Regions from separate parts of the Bradyrhizobium sp. CCGUVB14 genome, predicted to be linked through region 3. Evidence: predicted binding sites of a transcription regulator. Region 3 holds the regulator's gene; each other region holds the start of a gene.

Region 1 (6,042 bases), 7.0 Mb from region 3:
CATCGCCTCGGGCACGCCGGAAGAGATCCGGCGCGATCCGAAGGTCAAGGAAGCCTATCTCGGCGAGGAAGCGCACTGATGCTCGAGGTCCGGGATCTCCACGCCTATTACGGCAAGAGCCACATTCTTCAGGGTGTCGATCTCGACGTCGGCGCCGGCGAGGTCGTCAGCCTGCTGGGGCGCAACGGCGTCGGCCGCTCCACCACGGTCAAGGCGATCATGGGCGAGGTCGCCCCGCAAGGCACGATCCGCTTCAAGGGCAAGGACATCGCCGGCCTGCCCAGCTACAAGATCGCGCATCTCGGCCTCGGCTATGTGCCCGAGCATCGCGATATCTTTCCGAGCCTGACGGTGCGCCAGAACCTGCTGCTCGGCATCAAGGACACGCGCCGCCCCGGCAAATGGCGGCTTCAGGACATGCTCGACATGTTCCCCAATCTCGCCGCGCGTGCCGATACGGCCGCGGGCGTGTTGTCCGGCGGCGAAAAGCAGATGCTCACGACGTGCCGGACGCTGATGGGCGATCCGGACCTGATCATGATCGACGAGCCCACCGAAGGCCTCGCGCCGCTGATCGTCCAACAGGTCGGCGATCTCATCGCGCGAATCGCGCAAGCTGGCGTCGCCATCCTCCTCGTCGAGCAGAAACTGTCGATCGCGATGCGCATCTCCAAGCGTGTCTACATCATGGGGCACGGCCGCGTGGTGTTCGAAGGCACGCCGGACGAGCTCAAGGCCAATGCCGCCGTACGGCAGGAATGGCTCGAGGTCTGACGGCTGCGGCCTGCGCATACGCATCTGTATTCTGCGCTACATCTCACGCCCGCTAATCGAGGTATCGTCCCCGCCGCCGCCATCGTGAGCGATGCGGCCGATGATAACCAAGAACAGAAGTGGAGGACGTTGACCGCGGCCTTGCGAGGGCGCGCGTCGATGCACTCTGCCAGGGAAGGAGATGCCGCGCATGCCCGGCTACACATTCAAGTTCATCGGCGGAGCCGTCGCTCTGCTCACTGTGCTGGGCGCTGCCTCGGCCGTCAGGGCCGGAACCTACGACACCGGCGCGACCGACACGGGCATCAAGCTCGGCCAGACCATGCCCTATTCGGGACCGGCGTCGGCCTATTCCGCGATCGGCCGCGCCGAGATCGCCTATTTCAAGATGCTCAACGAAAAGGGCGGCATCAACGGCCGCAAGGTCGATCTTCTCAGCATGGACGATGCCTATTCGCCGGCGAAGACCGTCGAGCAGACGCGCCGGCTCGTCGAGAGCGACGAAGTTTTGGCGATGTTCTCGATGCTCGGCACCGGCCCGAACATCGCCGCGCAAAAATACCTCAACGTCAAGAAGGTCCCGCAGCTGTTCCCGTCGAGCGGCGCCAGCCGCTGGAACGATCCGCAGCATTTCCCCTGGACCACCGGTTCGCAGCCGACTTACAGGACCGAGGGACGGATCTACGCCAAGTGGATTCTGGCGAACAAGCCCGACGCCAAGATCGCCGTCATCACCCCGAACGAGGATCCCGGTCGCGACTATCTTGCCGGCTTCAAGGAGGGTCTCGGCGAGCACGTCAACCAGATCGTGTCGGAAGCGGTCTACGAGACGACGGACGCGACCGTCGACTCCCAGATCGTCAAGTTCAAGGCCGCCGGCGCCGACGTTCTCTTCAACGAGTGCACGCCGAAATTCGCAGCGCAGGCGATCAAGAAGGTCGCCGAGCTCGGCTGGAAGCCGCAGATCATCGTTCCGGCCGTCTCCAATTCCGTCGGCTCCGTGCTGGCGCCGGCCGGGCTCGAGAATTCCGTCGGCATCGTCACCGGCGCCTTCCTGAAGGATCCCGGTGATCCCCGTTGGGAGAACGATTCCGGCATGAAAGCCTGGCGCGAATGGATGAAGACCTATAATTCCGGCGCCGATCCCGCCGACATCTTCAACGTCACCGGCTACACCATGGCGCAGATGATGGAGATGGTGCTGCAGCGGGCCGGCAACGATCTCACGCGTGCGAATTTGATGAAGCAGGCGCAGTCCTTCAAGGAGGTCGAGCTGCCGATGCTGCTGCCGGGCATCAAGCTCAACACCTCGGCCGAGCAGGTGACGCCGATCCGTCAGTTGCAGATGGCGCGCTTCAACGGAAAATCCTGGGAGCTGTTCGGCGACGTTCTCGGCGAATAGTCTCGATCGATCGTGACAAGCGGGCAGGGCACGAGCCTTGTCCGCTTGTAACGCCCACCGTGAATGCTTCCTCCAACGACAGTGAAGAGACGATGGCACCAACCGGCCCCCTCAGCGGAATCCGTGTTCTCGATCTGACGAGCGTGCTGTTCGGTCCCTACGCCGCACAGATGCTCGGCGACTGGGGCGCCGACGTCATCAAGATCGAGCCGCCGTCGGGCGACACCTGGCGCTATACCGGCGTGTTTAGGAATCGCGGCATGAGCGGCCAGTTCATGGCGGTCAACCGCAACAAGCGCAGCCTTGCGCTTGATCTCAAGCATCCTGACGGCAAGGCGGCACTGGCGAAGCTGATCCCGACGGTCGATGCGCTCGTCACCAATGTGCGGCCGGCCGCAATGGCGCGGCTCGGCTTCGGTTATGGAGACTGCGCAAAGCTCAACCCGCGGCTGATCTATGCGGCCGCGACCGGTTTCGGCCAGGACGGTCCGTGGGCCGCGCGGCCTGCCTTCGACGAGATCATCCAGGCGGCATCGGGCCTCGCATCATCGATCGGATCCGACGAGGAGCCGGAATTCGTTCCGAGCCTGATCGGCGACAAGATCTGCGCCATGGCGATGGTCGGTGCGGTGTCGGCCGCCTTGTTCAGGCGCGAGCGCACGGGCCAGGGCCAGATGGTCGAGGTGCCGATGCTGGAGACGATTGCGGGCTTCAACAGCATCGAGATGCTGGGCGGACACGCCTTCGATCCGCCGATCGGCCCGACCGGCTACAAGCGCATGAAGAACCGGCGTCCGGTGAAGACCAAAGATGGCTGGCTGACGATGCTGCCTTATTCCGGGGACAATTGGTGCGCCTTCTTCGAGGCCGTCGGCCGGCCGGAATTGAGCGACGAGCTCGGCGTGCGCGATCCCGTGCTGCGCTCGCAGAATATCGACAAGATCTACGACCGCATGAGCGAGATCGGGCCGACCCGCACCACGGCGGAGTGGGAGGAGCTATTGCTGCAGCTGGACGTGCCGCACACCGCCTTTGCCAAATTGACCGAGATCGGCGAGCAGCAGCATCTCGCGGCCGTCGGATTGTTTGCGGATATCGATCACCCGACCGAGGGGAAGATTCGCCAGGCGCGTCCGGCGACGAAATTTTCGGAGAGCCCGGCGGGCATCCACCGCATGGCACCGCGCCTGGGCGAGCATTCGCGCGAGGTGCTGCGCGAGGCCGGCCTGAGCGACGCCGAGATCGAAGCGCTCGTCGCAAACAAAGCCGTTGGCGCGCCATAAAAGCGGCGCGCCAATCGGGGAACGTTACCGCTTGCTGCCGGCCGACGCCGTCATGGTCGCCGGTCCAAAGCTCTGCTGCCAGTACATTTCGACCTGCTGGACCAGGGTTTGCGGCAGCGGAACATAGTTGAGCGTTTCGGCCTCTGTCTTCCCGTTCTCCAGCGACCAGCGCACGAAGTCGATGGCGGCCGCCGATCGCTCCGGCGCCTTCGGCTGCTTCGGCATCACCACGAACGTCGTCGCCGTGATCGGATAGGCATCCGCGCCCGGCGCGTCGGTGAGGACGAGATGGAAATCCCTGTCCGCCGTCCAGTCCGCGCTCGAAGCCGCCGCCTGGAACGACGCGGCGTCGGGAACGACGAAATTGCCGGTGCTGTTCTGCACCACGCCGAACGAGATCTTGTCGAGCCGTTGCAGCGCATAGGCATATTCGAGGTAACCGATTGAGCCGGGCACGAGGCCGACAAGCGAGGCGACACCGTCATTGCCGCGTCCGCCGACGCCGACCGGCCATTCGACCGCAGTGCCTTCGCCGACAGCACTCTTCCATTGCGGGCTGACCTTGGAGAGGTAGTTCGACCAGTTGAAGGTCGTACCGGAGCCGTCGATGCGATGCACGACGGTGATCGGCGCGTTCGGCAGCCTCAGTTCAGGGTTGATGGCGCGAATGGCCGGATCGTTCCAGCTCTTGATCCTGCCGAGATAGATGCCCGCGAGCACCTCGCGCGAAAAATGCATCTGGCCGGGCTTCACGCCGTCGATGTTGACGACCGGAACGACGCCGCCGATCACGATCGGAAACTGGATCATGCCGAGCTTCTCGAGTTCCTTGGGATCGAGCGGCATGTCCGTGGCGCCGAAATCGACGGTGGCCTTCTTGATCAAGCCGATGCCGATGCTCGATCCAACCGCCTGATAGCTGACCGTGTTGCCGGTCTTCGCCTTGTAGGCGTCGATCCATTTCGCCATCACGGGCGAGACGAAGGTTGAGCCGGCGCCCGTGGTGTCGGCGGCGAAGCTCTGCGTCGCGACGACGAGCGCGGTGAGGACGATCGGGAGTCTGAGATGTTTCATCATGGGCGCGAAGCTAGCAGCGCGCTCCACGAGCCTCTGTGGTTTACGTCACAAAAATGTAATGGAAATCAGAACCATCTGGTTCGGTTGCAATGTGATGTGAAGCCGGTGCGACTCACGATCCGAGATTGCGGGCAACTGCGATCAGGACAGCTGCAAGCACGGCCAGCGACAGCGAGACCGCAAGGCTTTTAACCAGGCTCGTGGTCGCGCCTCTGGAAAAGACGATGAAGCCGGTCGCGAGCAGCGCCAGCCCGGCCACGGTCGCGGCAATCTGCGAGAGAGTCGAGGACACCCGTTCATCCTCCGGTGCGCTGTTTGGCGAATTTACCGCCAATGTTCCCGCGGCCTGACGCAATTCTCTGTGATTCCAGTCACATCCCGTCGGGGCGCCTCCAAGGGCTGACATTCTGCCGCAGCGCGCCGGCCAGCTCCGGGCCAGCCCCGGCCCCGAACCGCCCTTCCGCCCGCACGGACCGTCGTATATGAGAGTTTCGTCGCCGGAACGGACCGAATATCGCCGGAAACGGAACGGATGGTGGCTGCGATTTCTTAATCCAAAGATCGCAATCTGATCGGTGATCGACGCAAGTGCGGACACGCAACCGGGGAATGGCATGAAAGACCTGATGACGACGGCGCAATCCAGGAAAGCGATGCGGCGTTGGAGGGCTCCCGGAATCGTGATGTTCGCGGCGGCGGTCGCGCTGGCTGCCCCGAGCGAGGCCCTTGCCGCCAAGCAGCCGCGCCAGATCGCCGAGGCGGTGGCGCAGCGCGAGGCCGGCGAACCGATCATGGCGATCGTGTCGATCAAGAGCCAGCAGGTCACGTTCTACGATGCCGAGGGCTGGATCCTCCGCGCGCCCGTCTCGACCGGCACGACCGGACGCGAGACGCCCGCCGGCGTCTTCGCCGTCGTCGAGAAGGACAAGGACCACCACTCCTCGATGTATGACGATGCCTGGATGCCGAACATGCAGCGCATCACCTGGAACGGCATCGCGCTGCATGGCGGGCCGCTGCCCGGCTATGCCGCCTCGCACGGCTGCGTGCGCATGCCCTTCAACTTCGCCGAGGGCCTGTTCGACAAGACCAATATCGGCATGCGGGTGATCATCTCGCCGATGGATGCCGCTCCGGTCGATTTCTCGCATCCCTCGCTGTTCGTGCCGAGCAAGGAAGCCATTGCGGCGGCGCCCGCGCGTGCCGACAAGCTCTCCGCGCAGGCGGAGGAAGTAATCCAGGCCGCCGACGAGGCGAAGAAGGCCGCGACGGCAGCGGCGAAGGACGCGCAATCGCTTCCGGCGTCGCTGCGCAAGCTCGAGCAGCAGAAGGCCCGCGCCGATGCCGAGAATGCCTATGCCGACAAGCTCGTCGCGAACGCCAAGACCGACCAGGCCAAGGCAAAGGCCGATGAGCTGAAGCAGAAGGCCGCGGCAAAGGCGACGGATGCCGCGACCCAGCTGGACGCCGCCAAGGCTGCGGCGCAGCCGAAGCGCGATGCGGTTG
Region 2 (6,042 bases), 9.0 Mb from region 3:
CTGTTCACGCTGCTGCTGCAGCTCCTCGGCCAGCGCGACTAAGCGCCAGACCCGAGAGAACGGACACGAACCCCGGCCGAAAGGCCGGGGTTTTTGTTTGGGGCTGGCTCTCGCGACAACTTGTTGTCCGCAAAAGCCTTTGGCGAAGACGGAAGCAATCCAGAGCCCCGACGCGGACGCATTTCTGGATTGCTTCGCTGCGCTCGCAATGACGGGTAAGGAAGCATCCCTGCCCCTTCCAGCCGTGGCGAGAACGCTCTAATCTTCCCCCCATGTCCGCACCCGAAATCAGGCCCACCATCGAGGCCGACCTCCCCGCCATCACCGCCATCTATCAGCAGGCCGTCCGCGAGGGCACCGCGACGTTCGAGCTGGAGCCGCCCGACCTCGCCGAAATGACGCGGCGCTATCGCGCGCTGGTCGACGGTGGCTATCCCTATTTCGTCGCCATCCTCGACGGCCGCGTCGCCGGCTACGCCTATGCCGGCGCCTACCGGCCCCGTCCGGCCTATCGCTTCACGGTCGAGAACTCGATCTATCTCGACCCCTCCTTCCACCGCCGCGGCATCGGCTCGATGCTGCTGGAGCGGCTGATCACCGAATGCGAGGGGCGCGGCTTCCGCCAGATGATCGCGGTGATCGGCGATTCCGCCAATGCCGGCTCGATCGGCGTGCACACCAGGGGCGGCTTCAAGATGATCGGCACGCATCCGAATGTCGGCCTGAAATTCGGCCGCTGGCTGGATACGGTGATGATGCAGCGGGATCTCGGCGAGGGCGCGAAGACGGTGCCGGGGCAATAAGTCTCGTAGGGTGGGCAAAGGCGCGAAGCGCCGTGCCCACCATCTCTCTCTATCTCAAAAGGTCGTGGGCACGCTTCGCTTTGCCCACCCTACGGCACCGTTCGCTTGGCTACACCACCGCCAGCTTCCGGTCGATCACCAGCAGCACGCGGTCGAGCTCGTGGCCGCGGCGCAGGATCAGGCCGGTCGCCGTGATCACGCTGTACATGCCCTGCTTGCGGGCCAGCCGCGGATCCTTCTCGATGCGATAGATCGGCACTTCGGAGGCGCGGCGATAGACCGAGAACACCGCACGGTCCTTCAGGAAGTCGATGGCATAGTCGCGCCACTCGCCGTCGGCCACCATGCGGCCATAGAGATTGAGAATTCGGTTCAGCTCGAGCCGGTTGAACGTCACCCGGTTCGGCTGGGCGTTCGCAGCGGCGGGGCGCGCCACTGCGCGCTGCTCGCTCGGATCGGCATCCTCCGGCGTCAAACTCATGCAGCGCCTCCTGTCGCATCAGCACGACCCGCCTCCGCGAAGACCGTCCCCGGAGCCGCGGATCATGACAATTGCATGATTGCGCCAACCGTTCCCCGCCGCAAGGGCCTCTTGAAGGACCTCTTGAGGGACCGCCGCTCAGCTCGCCCGGGTTGCGAATCATGACACACGCAACGGTGGAACTTCTCAGCGGCAAACCGTCACGGGATCGTTAGCAAGAATCACAGGATCGCCGCTTTTCCGCCCATCGCCCGCCGCCCTGCATTGCGAAAAGACTTATGTGCGTTGACCCGGTCCTTTCGGTTCCGGATTCCTCAGCCCCCAGCCCCCCGGGGTCGGACAGGATCGGGTCTGTACGCGCGACAAGGAGGGCCAACGCAAGTTGGTCCTTTTTTGTTTGTGTCGGGGTGTTGCCGCCGCGACGAACTGCTCTCCGAACATCCGCGCGAAGCCTCTCGCCCCTCATCCTGAGGAGCCGCGCATTCGCGGCGTCTCGAAGGATGAAAGGCCGGGATGCGTCAGCGGGCCTGCATGGCTCGAGACGCGCGCAAGAGCGCGCTCCTCATCATGATGATTGAGATGGAGTACGTGGCAGAGCGAATGCGAAGCGCGCTTCAGTGCAGCGACGTGTACGCCGCGCCCAGCATCGCACCGGGCTTCTCGCGGCTGCCGTCCTGGACATAGACCACCGCGCCGTCGACGCCATCGCGCGAGGTGAGATTCTCCAGCGGGACCGTCCAGCTTTCCGGATGTCCGTTCCAGTCGCCGACCTTGAGCAGATTGCGCACGACGTTGTGGTAGGTGATCTGCTGACCGCGATTTTCGCCGCGGCTGATTTCGATCGGCACCGACTTCGCAATCGAGCAGATCCAGACCTCGCCGTGCGAGATCGCCGGCTCTTTGCTCGCGGCCACCGACACGTTGATCTGCTTGCCCGCCAGCGACATCGTCACCGGCACGCTCATCACGCCAGTGCTCGTGTCGGTCTTGTCGATCGCGTTTTCGATGCCGGAGCGATCGCTGCCGATGACGTGGGTGGCGCCGTTGACCACGACCTGCGGCGTGTAGACCTCGCGGTCACCGCGCATGCGTGAATAGGCGCGCTGCCGCGCCGAGAAACGTGAATCTGCCAGCGTGTCCTTCCAGCCGAGATAATCCCAATAGTCGATCGGCATGCTCAGCGCGATGATCGAAGGATCCTTGGCGAGGTCGCCGATGACTTTGTCGGCGGGCGGGCAGGACGAGCAGCCCTGCGACGTGAAGAGCTCGACCACGGCGCGGGGATCGGCCTGGGCGGGACGGATGACAGCGACGATAGCGCAGATGCCGAGCGCTCCCGACCAGAGTGCGCCGGACCATCGCGAAACCAAATGAGAAGCCATCATTCCAGTCATGTCGAACGTCACATCTCGTCGTCGGGGAGGGATATCCTATCGCCTGATGGTCACCGTAATCTTACGGGCGCGGCACATTCAACCGTCCGATGCGAACTGTTCGCCGGGCGGGCCCACCTGAAACATGCCGCAAACGTACAAAGGCGGCCTTGTGATAGGCCGCCTTCGTTTAACCTTCTACTCACGTCGCGGTGAGCCACCGTTCACAAATTCGCGCTTAGGCCGCGAGCTTGCGCAGCACATAGTGCAGGATACCGCCGTTCCGGTAGTAATCGAGCTCGTCCAGCGTATCGATGCGGCAAAGCAGCGAAACGCGCTGCAACGAACCGTCGCCGGAGACGATTTCCGCGGTCAGCTTCTGGCGCGGCTTCAGGTCGCCGACCAGGCCACGCAGCGTGACCTTCTCGTCGCCCTTCAGGCCGAGCGACGACCAGGAGGTGCCGTCCTCGAAGGTCAGCGGCAGCACGCCCATACCGACCAGGTTGGAGCGATGGATGCGCTCGAAGCTCTGGCAGATCACGGCGCGAACGCCGAGCAGACGCGTCCCCTTCGCAGCCCAGTCGCGCGACGAGCCGTTGCCGTATTCGGCGCCGGCGAACACCACCAGCGGCACCTGCTCCTGCTGGTACTTCATCGCGGCGTCGTAGATCGACATCTGCTCGCCGTCGGGCCAGTGCTTGGTGAGACCGCCTTCCGGAATGTTTCCATCCGCGCCCTTCAGCATGAAGTTCTTGATGCGGATGTTGGCGAAGGTGCCGCGCATCATGACTTCATGATTGCCGCGACGCGTGCCGTACTGGTTGAAGTCGGCGGGACGCACCTGGTGCTCGCTGAGATATTTGCCAGCGGGCGAGGTGAGCTTGATCGAACCGGCCGGCGAGATGTGGTCGGTGGTGATCTTGTCGCCGAACATGGCGAGGATGCGCGCCTCGACGATATCGGTGACCGGCTCCGGCTCCTTCTTCATGCCGTCGAAATAGGGCGGGTTCTGCACATAGGTCGACGACATGTTCCAGCGATAGGTCTCGCTCTCGACCGTCTTGATCTTGCGCCAGTTGGTGTCGCCCTTGAACACGTCGGCATACTTCTTCTTGAAGATCGACGCGGTCACGAACTTCTTCATGAAGGCGTTGATCTCCTTCGTCGTCGGCCAGATGTCCTTGAGGTAGACCGGCTTGCCGTCCTTGCCTTCGCCGAGCGGCTCGACGGCAAGGTTCTTGGTGACGCTGCCGGCGAGCGCGTGTGCGACGACCAGCGGCGGCGAGGCCAGATAGTTCGCCTGCACGTCCGGCGAGACGCGGCCTTCGAAGTTGCGGTTACCGGAGAGCACGGCAGCGGCGACGATGCCGTTGTCGTTGATCGACTTCGAGATCTCTTCCGGCAGCGGACCGGAATTGCCGATGCAGGTGGTGCAGCCGAAGCCGACCAGGTTGAAGCCGACCTTGTCGAGATCTGCCTGCAGGCCGGAATCGGCGAGATAGCCCGCGACCACCTGGCTGCCCGGAGCCAGCGAAGTCTTCACCCACGGCTTTGCCTTCAGGCCCTTGGCGGCGGCGTTGCGCGCCAGGAGGCCGGCACCGATCAGCACGCTCGGGTTCGAGGTGTTGGTGCAGGAGGTGATGGCGGCGATCACGACGTCGCCATGGCCGATCTCGTAGTTCTTGCCTTCGACGGCAAAGCGCTTGTTGGGCTCCTCCGCCTTCTTGTACTCGGTGCCGAGCGCGAGCGAAAAGCCTTCGGCGACCGATGGCAGCGCGATGCGGCCTTCGGGACGCTTCGGACCGGCCATCGACGGCACGACGTCGGCGAGATCGAGCGTCAGCGTTTCCGTGAACACCGGATCAGCCGACTTGGCGGTGCGGAAGAGCCCTTGCGCCTTCGCATAGGCCTGCACCAGCGCGACGCGCGGTGCGGCGCGGCCGGAGGTCTTGAGGTAATCGATCGCAGCAGCGTCGACCGGGAAGAAGCCGCAGGTCGCACCATATTCCGGCGCCATGTTGGCGATGGTCGCCTTGTCGGCGACGGAGAGATTGTCGAGGCCGGGGCCGAAGAACTCGACGAACTTGCCGACCACGCCGAGCTTGCGCAGCATCTGCGTGACGGTCAGCACGAGGTCGGTCGCGGTGACGCCTTCCTTCATCGCGCCCTTCAGCTTGAAGCCGACGACGTTGGGCAGCAGCATCGACAACGGCTGACCGAGCATGCAGGCTTCCGCCTCGATGCCGCCGACGCCCCAGCCGAGCACGGCGAGACCGTTGACCATGGTGGTGTGGGAGTCGGTGCCGACGAGCGAGTCGGGATAGGCGACCTCGAAGGTGCCGGTCTTCTTGCCGACCGTCATCTTCTCCTTCTTGGTCCACACCGTCTGGGAGAGATATTCGAGATTGACCTGGTGGCAGATGCCGGTGCCGGGCGGCACGACGGAGAAGTTCGAGAACGCCTTCTGGCCCCACTTCAGGAACTCGTAGCGCTCCTGGTTCTGCTTGTACTCCTCGGCGACGTTCTTGCCGAAAGCCTTGTTGTCGCCGAAGAAGTTCACGATCACGGAGTGGTCGATGACGAGATCGACGGGGACCAGCGGATTGATCTTCTCGGCATCGCCGCCGAGCTTCTGCATCGCGTTACGCATCGCGGCGAGATCGACCACCGCCGGCACGCCGGTGAAATCCTGCATCAGCACGCGCGCCGGGCGGAATGCGATCTCATGCTCCAGCGACTTCTTGCGCAGCCACTTCGAGACCGCGACGATGTCCTCTTTCTTGACCGAGCGGCCGTCCTCATTGCGGAGGAGGTTCTCGAGCAGGACCTTCATCGAATAGGGAAGTTTCGAAATTCCCTTCAGACCATTCTTCTCGGCCGTGGGCAGGCTGTAATACACATAGGTCTTGGCGCCGACCTTGAGGGTCTTTTTGCATTTGAAGCTGTCGAGCGAGGTCATGTAGGAAATCCCAATTGTTAGTTATACCCGGCAGGGGGTATTTTAACACCGTCAGCGAATCCGGCTGGGTCGCTTGCAGGGGCAGGTTGAGTTGCTGCATCAAGTAGTTCCGGGCTTATAGAAGCTTTCTAACCGCGCCGCCACAGCCACAAACGTACCGAGCAAGTCGCGAGCCAAAAATTCTGATGCGCTACCCCAAGGTTTCCTGAGGCATGGCTTGAGCGGGTTGAGACCAGGCCAGATGCAGCTGTCCGGACGCGGCGTGACTTGCGTGCGGGGCGGCCGCGAGGTGTTTTCGGCGCTCGATTTCGAGGCGGTCTCCGGCGAAGCCGTGGCGGTGACGGGGCGCAACGGATCCGGCAAAACCTCGCTGCTGCGGCTGATTGCCGGTCTGCTCATTCCGGCCGGCGGCACAATCGTACTGGA
Region 3 (6,042 bases):
GGCAAGTCGACCCTGCTGCGCATCTTCAACCGGATGTACGACCTCTATCCGGGCCAGCGCGTCTCCGGTCAGCTGATGCTCGACCAGACCAACATCCTCGATCCCAAGCTCGACCTCAATCTGCTGCGCGCCCGCGTCGGCATGGTGTTCCAGAAGCCGACGCCGTTCCCGATGACGATCTACGAGAACATCGCCTTCGGCATCCGTCTCTACGAGAAGATCTCGAAGTCGGAGATGGACGACCGCGTCGAGAAGGCGCTGCGCGGCGGCGCGCTGTGGAACGAGGTCAAGGACAAGCTGAACGCCTCCGGCCTGTCGCTCTCCGGCGGCCAGCAGCAGCGCCTCTGCATTGCCCGCACCGTCGCGGTGCGGCCCGAGGTGATCCTGTTCGACGAGCCCTGCTCGGCGCTCGATCCGATCTCGACCGCGAAGGTCGAGGAGCTGATCCAGGAGCTGTCCGAGAATTACACGATCGCGATCGTGACCCACAACATGCAGCAGGCGGCCCGCGTCTCCGACAAGACCGCCTTCATGTATCTCGGCGAGTTGATCGAGTTCGACGACACCAGCAAGATCTTCACGTCGCCGTCCGACCGGCGCACGCAGGATTACATTACCGGCCGGTTCGGCTGAGGAGACAGGACATGGGTTCTGAACATACCGCAAAGGCCTTCGACACCGACCTCCAGGAGCTCACGCGCCTGGTTGCCGAGATGGGCGGCATCGCCGAGCGCATGATCGTCGATTCCGTCGACGCGCTGATCCGCCGTGATATCGCGCTCGGCCAGCGCGTCGTCACCATCGACGCCGAGCTCGACGCGCTGCAGAAGAAGATCGAGGAACGCGCCGTGCTCACGATCGCGCGCCGCCAGCCGATGGCGGTGGATCTGCGCGAAATCGTCGGCGCCATGCGCGTCGCGACCGATCTCGAACGCATCGGCGACCTCGCCAAGAACATGGGCAAGCGCGTCGCGGCGCTGGAGACGGATTTCCATCCGCTCAAGCTGTTCCGCGGCCTCGAGCACATGACCGACCTCGTGCAGCAGCAGGTCAAGTCGGTGCTGGACGCCTATGCCGCGCACGATCTGCCGGCGGCGATGGCGGTGTGGAAGGGCGACGAGGAAGTCGACGCCATCTGCACCTCGCTGTTCCGCGAGCTCCTCACCTATATGATGGAGGACCCGCGCAACATCTCGTTCTGCATCCATCTGATGTTCTGCGCCAAGAACATCGAGCGGATCGGCGACCACGCCACCAACATTGCCGAGACCGTGTTCTACATGATCGAAGGCCAGGCCATCACCGACAAGCGACCGAAGGGCGACATGACGACCTTCGCCACCACGGTCCCCAATACTTGAATCCTTAAGGAGCGACGACCCAATGGGCGCACGCATTATGGTGGTTGAAGACGAGGAAGCTCTCACCGAGCTCCTCCGCTACAACCTCGAGGGCGACGGCTATGACGTCGAGACGGTGATGCGCGGCGACGACGCCGACACCCGCCTCAAGGAGCACATCCCCGATCTGATCGTGCTCGACTGGATGCTGCCGGGGCTTTCCGGCATCGAGCTGTGCCGCCGGCTGCGGACGCGGTCCGACACCAAGCAGCTGCCGATCATCATGCTCACCGCGCGCGGCGAGGAGAGCGAGCGGGTGCGGGGCCTTGCGACCGGCGCCGACGACTACATCGTCAAGCCGTTCTCGGTGCCCGAGCTGCTGGCCCGGGTGAAGGGTCTGCTGCGGCGCGCAAGTCCCGAGCGGCTCGCAACCGTGCTCGCTTTCGGTGACATCGAGCTCGATCGCGAAAAGCGCCGCGTGGCGCGCTCGGGCCGGCCGATTGATCTCGGCCCCACCGAATATCGCCTGCTGGAGTTTTTCCTGGAGCACCCCGGTCGTGTGTTCTCGCGCGAGCAGCTGCTCGACAGCGTCTGGGGCCGCGATATCTATATCGACGAGCGCACCGTCGACGTGCATATCGGTCGCCTGCGCAAGCTGCTCAATCTTGGTCGCGAGCAGGATCCGATCCGCACGGTGCGCGGTGCGGGCTATGCGCTCGATGACCGGTTTGCGAAGGCCGAGCAGGCCTAAGGCTCTTGCAAGCAGACAAAATAAAAAGCGCGCTGGATGGCGCGCTTTTTTATTTCCCCGGTCGTCCCGGCCTTGTGCCGGGACGAGGTTAACTGGATGCGCTTACCGCGTGCCCGGCTTCGCCGGCGCGCGCCGCCGATCCGCTGCCGGCTGATACGCCACCCGCGAGTGCTGGGCGCAGTAGGGCAGGCCGGAGAGCGCCTTGCCGCCGCAGAAGAAGAAATCCGGGCTCGAGGGATCGCCGACCGGCCAGTGGCAGGTCGCCTCGTTCAATTCGAGCAGCGACAGCCGCTGGCTCATCGGCACCACGTTGTCGTAGGTGACCGGTTCAGCCTCGACTTCGACCTCGAAGGCCTGCGCCAGCGCGGTATTGCCACGCGCGATGGGCCTGCTCACCCGCATCATGTGCTGCGCCGGACGCGCCTTGCGCGGCCGCGGAGCTGCCGAGGACGGGCTCTTGGCGCGGCCCGACAGGCCGAGCCTGTGCACCTTGCCGATCACGGCGTTGCGGGTGACATTCCCAAGCTCAGCGGCGATCTGGCTGGCCGAAAGTCCGGCCTCCCAGAGCTTTTTCAACTGCTCGACGCGATCGTCGGACCAGGTCAAAACCGTCATTGTAACCTTTCCTTCGCCGCGCGCCTGCCATCCTGGGGCGGCACGACGAATGCCTAAGCTTCGAAAAACCCGTGCCGCCAGAATCCCTTAAGGTTCGCCGGGCGCAATGAGCCGCCCGAACGTTTACGCCGGTACATGAGGACTTTTGGGATCAGAACCGCTGCACGAGATGTCGTATCTGACAAGGCAAACGCTACAATATGGCGTGACTCACGCGCAAGAGTCCGACGACTCGCTTCCACATGTTCCGTGGCCAAAAACCCGCAAATCCGGCACCGCAAGACTACGGAATCAGCGTTTCGCGGGGCTTTCCGGGCGGCATTGACACCATTGGTGCCAGGCATAAGATGGCGATGCGTGCCGCCCTTAAAAGGCGGCACGTTTCGTTTTCCGGACCAATGATGCGCTGCGCAACGCACGCTCAGGCCGTCCGAAACATCCAAAGAGACCATCATGACCAACAGCGCAGCACCGCATTTGCTCCCCGTTTTCGCCAGGGCCGACATCGGTTTTGAGCGCGGTGAAGGCGTCTGGTTGATCGCGACCAATGGCGATCGCTATCTCGATTTCACCTCGGGCGTGGCAGTGAATGCGCTCGGCCATGCCCATCCTGCGCTGGTCAAGGCTCTGCAGGAGCAGGCGACAAAACTCTGGCACATGTCGAACCTGTTCCAGAGCCCGGATGGTGAGAAGCTCGCGGCGCGTCTCTGCAACGAGAGTTTTGCCGACTTCGTGTTCTTCTGTAATTCCGGCGCCGAAGCGCTGGAGGGCGTGATCAAGCTCGTCCGCCACCATCACTTCTCCAAGGGGCATCCGGAGCGCTACCGCATCATCACCTTCGAGGGCGCCTTCCACGGCCGCACGCTGGCGACGCTGGCTGCGACCGGCTCTGCAAAATATCTCGAAGGCTTTGGCCCGCCGATGGACGGTTTCGACCAGATCCCGCACGGTGACATCGAGGCCGTGAAGAAGGCGATCGGTCCGCAGACCGCCGGTATCCTGATCGAGCCGATCCAGGGCGAGGGTGGCGTGCGTTCGGCGCCTCCCGGCTTCCTCAAGGCGCTGCGTCAGCTCTGCGACGAGAAGGGCCTGCTGCTCGCCTTCGATGAAGTGCAGACCGGCATGGGCCGCACCGGCGATCTCTTCGCCCATCGGCGCACCGGCGTCACGCCTGACGTGATGTCGCTGGCGAAGGCGCTCGGCGGCGGCTTCCCGATCGGCGCGGTGCTGGCGACCGCGGAAGCGGCCTCCGGCATGGGGCCCGGCTCGCACGGCTCGACCTTCGGCGGCAATCCGCTGGCGATCTCGGCCGCGAACGCAGTGCTCGACGTCATGCTCAAGCCCGGCTTCTTCGACCATGTGCAGAAGATGTCGCTGCTGCTGAAGCAGAAGCTTGCCTCCGTGATCGACCGTCATCCCGATGTCGTCAGCGAAGTTCGCGGCGAGGGGCTCCTGATCGGCATCAAGGCCGTGGTGCCCTCCGGCGATCTGGTCGCAGCGCTTCGCAACGAAAAACTGCTCACCGTCGGGGCCGGCGACAATGTCGTGCGCTTCCTGCCGCCCTTGATCGTCACCGAAGCCGAGATCGAGGACAGCGTCGGGCGGCTCGAACGCGCCTGCACTGCGCTGACCGGCAACAAGCGGGCGGCAAGCTGATGAGCAAGACGCCGAAGCACTTCCTGGACATCAACGAGCTGCCGCTGTCGGAGCTCAAGAGCATGCTCGCGGCCTCCTCCGCCATGAAGGCGAAGCAGAAGGCACATCAGCCGGTCAGGCCGCTCGAGGGCAAGACGCTGGCGATGATCTTCGAACGCCCGTCGACCCGCACGCGGGTGTCGTTCGACGTCGCCATGCGCCAGCTCGGCGGCGAGCCGATCATGCTCACGGGTGCCGAGATGCAGCTCGGCCGCGGCGAGACCATTGCCGACACCGCGCGCGTGCTGTCGCGCTATGTCGACGCCATCATGATCCGCATCCTCAATCACGAGGCGCTGCTGGAGCTCGCTGCGAATGCGACCGTGCCCGTGATCAACGGCCTGACGCGGCGCTCGCACCCGTGCCAGGTGATGGCCGATCTCATGACCTACGAGGAGCATCGCGGCCCGATCGAAGGTCGCACCGTGGCCTGGACCGGCGACGACAACAACGTGCTGGCGTCCTGGGCTCATGCCGCCGAACGTTTCAAGTTCAACCTCAATGTCGCGACCCCGCCGGAGCTCGCTCCGAAGAAGGTGATGCGCGACTTCATCAAGGCCACCAACGCGCCGATCGTGCTCGGCACCGATCCCGAGGCCGCGGTGAAGGGCGCCGATTGCGTCGTCACCGACACCTGGGTGTCTATGGGCGACAAGGAAGGTGAGCACCGTCACAACGTGCTCAAGCCCTACCAGGTCAATTCGAAGCTGATGTCGCTGGCCAAGCCCGACGCGCTGTTCATGCACTGTCTGCCCGCCCATCGCGGCGAGGAGGTCACCGACGAGGTGATCGACGGCCCGCAATCGGTCGTGTTCGACGAGGCCGAAAACCGCCTGCATGCGCAGAAGGGCATTTTGGCCTGGTGCTTTGACGCGGTGAAGTAGAGATACGTGCGAGTGTGTGGCCGCGCTGGCGGCTCCATCCTCCGCTGTCGTCCCGGACAAGCGTAAGCGCAGATCCGGGACCCATAACCACAGGCAGTGGTTTTGCGAGGACTCGGAGTTGTCATCTCGCACGATGACGTCATCCTGTGGTTATGGATCCCGGGTTCGCGCTTCGCGCGCTCCGGGACGACATCCAGTTTGAGGCTGCTTCGTACAACGACACCTGCATCCGGAACGCACCACCTCGCGCCCCCTTCCATTTCCCGTCCTCCGACCCCAGATAAAGCGCCATGGTTTCCCAATCCCCTGACATGAAAACCGGGTCTGAAGGCCCGGTTCGCGCACCATCCGCGGTTCCCATCGATGATGCCGTGTTGCCCTACGAGGTCGATGCGCTCGATGTGCGTGGGCGCCTGGTTCGGCTTGGCCCCGCGCTCGACGAGATCCTGACCAAGCACGATTATCCCGCGCCGGTCGGCAAGCTGCTCGGCGAGGCCATCGTGCTGACCACGCTGCTCGGCTCGGCGCTGAAATTTGAAGGCCGCTTCATCCTGCAGGCACAGACCGACGGGCCGGTGTCGTTTCTGGTGGTGGACTATCAGGCGCCGGATCGCCTGCGCGCCTATGCGCGCTTCGACGCCGAACGCCTCGGTGACACCAAGGATTCCGGCACGCTGCTCGGCCGCGGCCACCTCGCCATGACGATCGACCAGGGGCCCGATATGAGCCGCTACCAGGGCCTGGTGGCGCTCGACGG

What was found. Region 3 encodes PhoB, which activates phosphate uptake and scavenging genes when phosphate is short. Its sites were predicted from a motif close to TGTCATNNANCTGTCAT; they were not measured.
Region 1: the regulator PhoB is predicted to act here: its motif matches at 4,580-4,596, upstream of pstS (phosphate ABC transporter substrate-binding protein PstS).
Region 2: the regulator PhoB is predicted to act here: its motif matches at 1,349-1,365, upstream of NLM32_RS02190 (DUF2794 domain-containing protein).

The regions. Positions count from the first base shown of each region.
Region 1 covers NZ_JANADS010000001.1:2,459,687-2,465,728, forward strand. The annotation lists gene NLM32_RS11350 (ABC transporter ATP-binding protein) at 1-79, shown strand, start outside; gene NLM32_RS11355 (ABC transporter ATP-binding protein) at 79-774, shown strand; gene NLM32_RS11360 (ABC transporter substrate-binding protein) at 965-2,176, shown strand; gene NLM32_RS11365 (CaiB/BaiF CoA-transferase family protein) at 2,269-3,459, shown strand; gene pstS (phosphate ABC transporter substrate-binding protein PstS) at 3,484-4,536, opposite strand; gene NLM32_RS11375 (hypothetical protein) at 4,649-4,828, opposite strand; gene NLM32_RS11380 (L,D-transpeptidase) at 5,151-6,042, shown strand, end outside.
Region 2 covers NZ_JANADS010000001.1:439,991-446,032, reverse strand. The annotation lists gene NLM32_RS02200 (Bax inhibitor-1/YccA family protein) at 1-42, shown strand, start outside; gene NLM32_RS02195 (GNAT family N-acetyltransferase) at 273-803, shown strand; gene NLM32_RS02190 (DUF2794 domain-containing protein) at 913-1,284, opposite strand; gene NLM32_RS02185 (thioredoxin family protein) at 1,899-2,678, opposite strand; gene acnA (aconitate hydratase AcnA) at 2,896-5,616, opposite strand; gene ccmA (heme ABC exporter ATP-binding protein CcmA) at 5,858-6,042, shown strand, end outside.
Region 3 covers NZ_JANADS010000001.1:9,482,125-9,488,166, reverse strand. The annotation lists gene pstB (phosphate ABC transporter ATP-binding protein PstB) at 1-633, shown strand, start outside; gene phoU (phosphate signaling complex protein PhoU) at 645-1,361, shown strand; gene phoB (phosphate regulon transcriptional regulator PhoB) at 1,384-2,091, shown strand; gene NLM32_RS44420 (GcrA family cell cycle regulator) at 2,194-2,706, opposite strand; gene NLM32_RS44415 (aspartate aminotransferase family protein) at 3,160-4,362, shown strand; gene argF (ornithine carbamoyltransferase) at 4,362-5,285, shown strand; gene NLM32_RS44405 (Hsp33 family molecular chaperone) at 5,576-6,042, shown strand, end outside.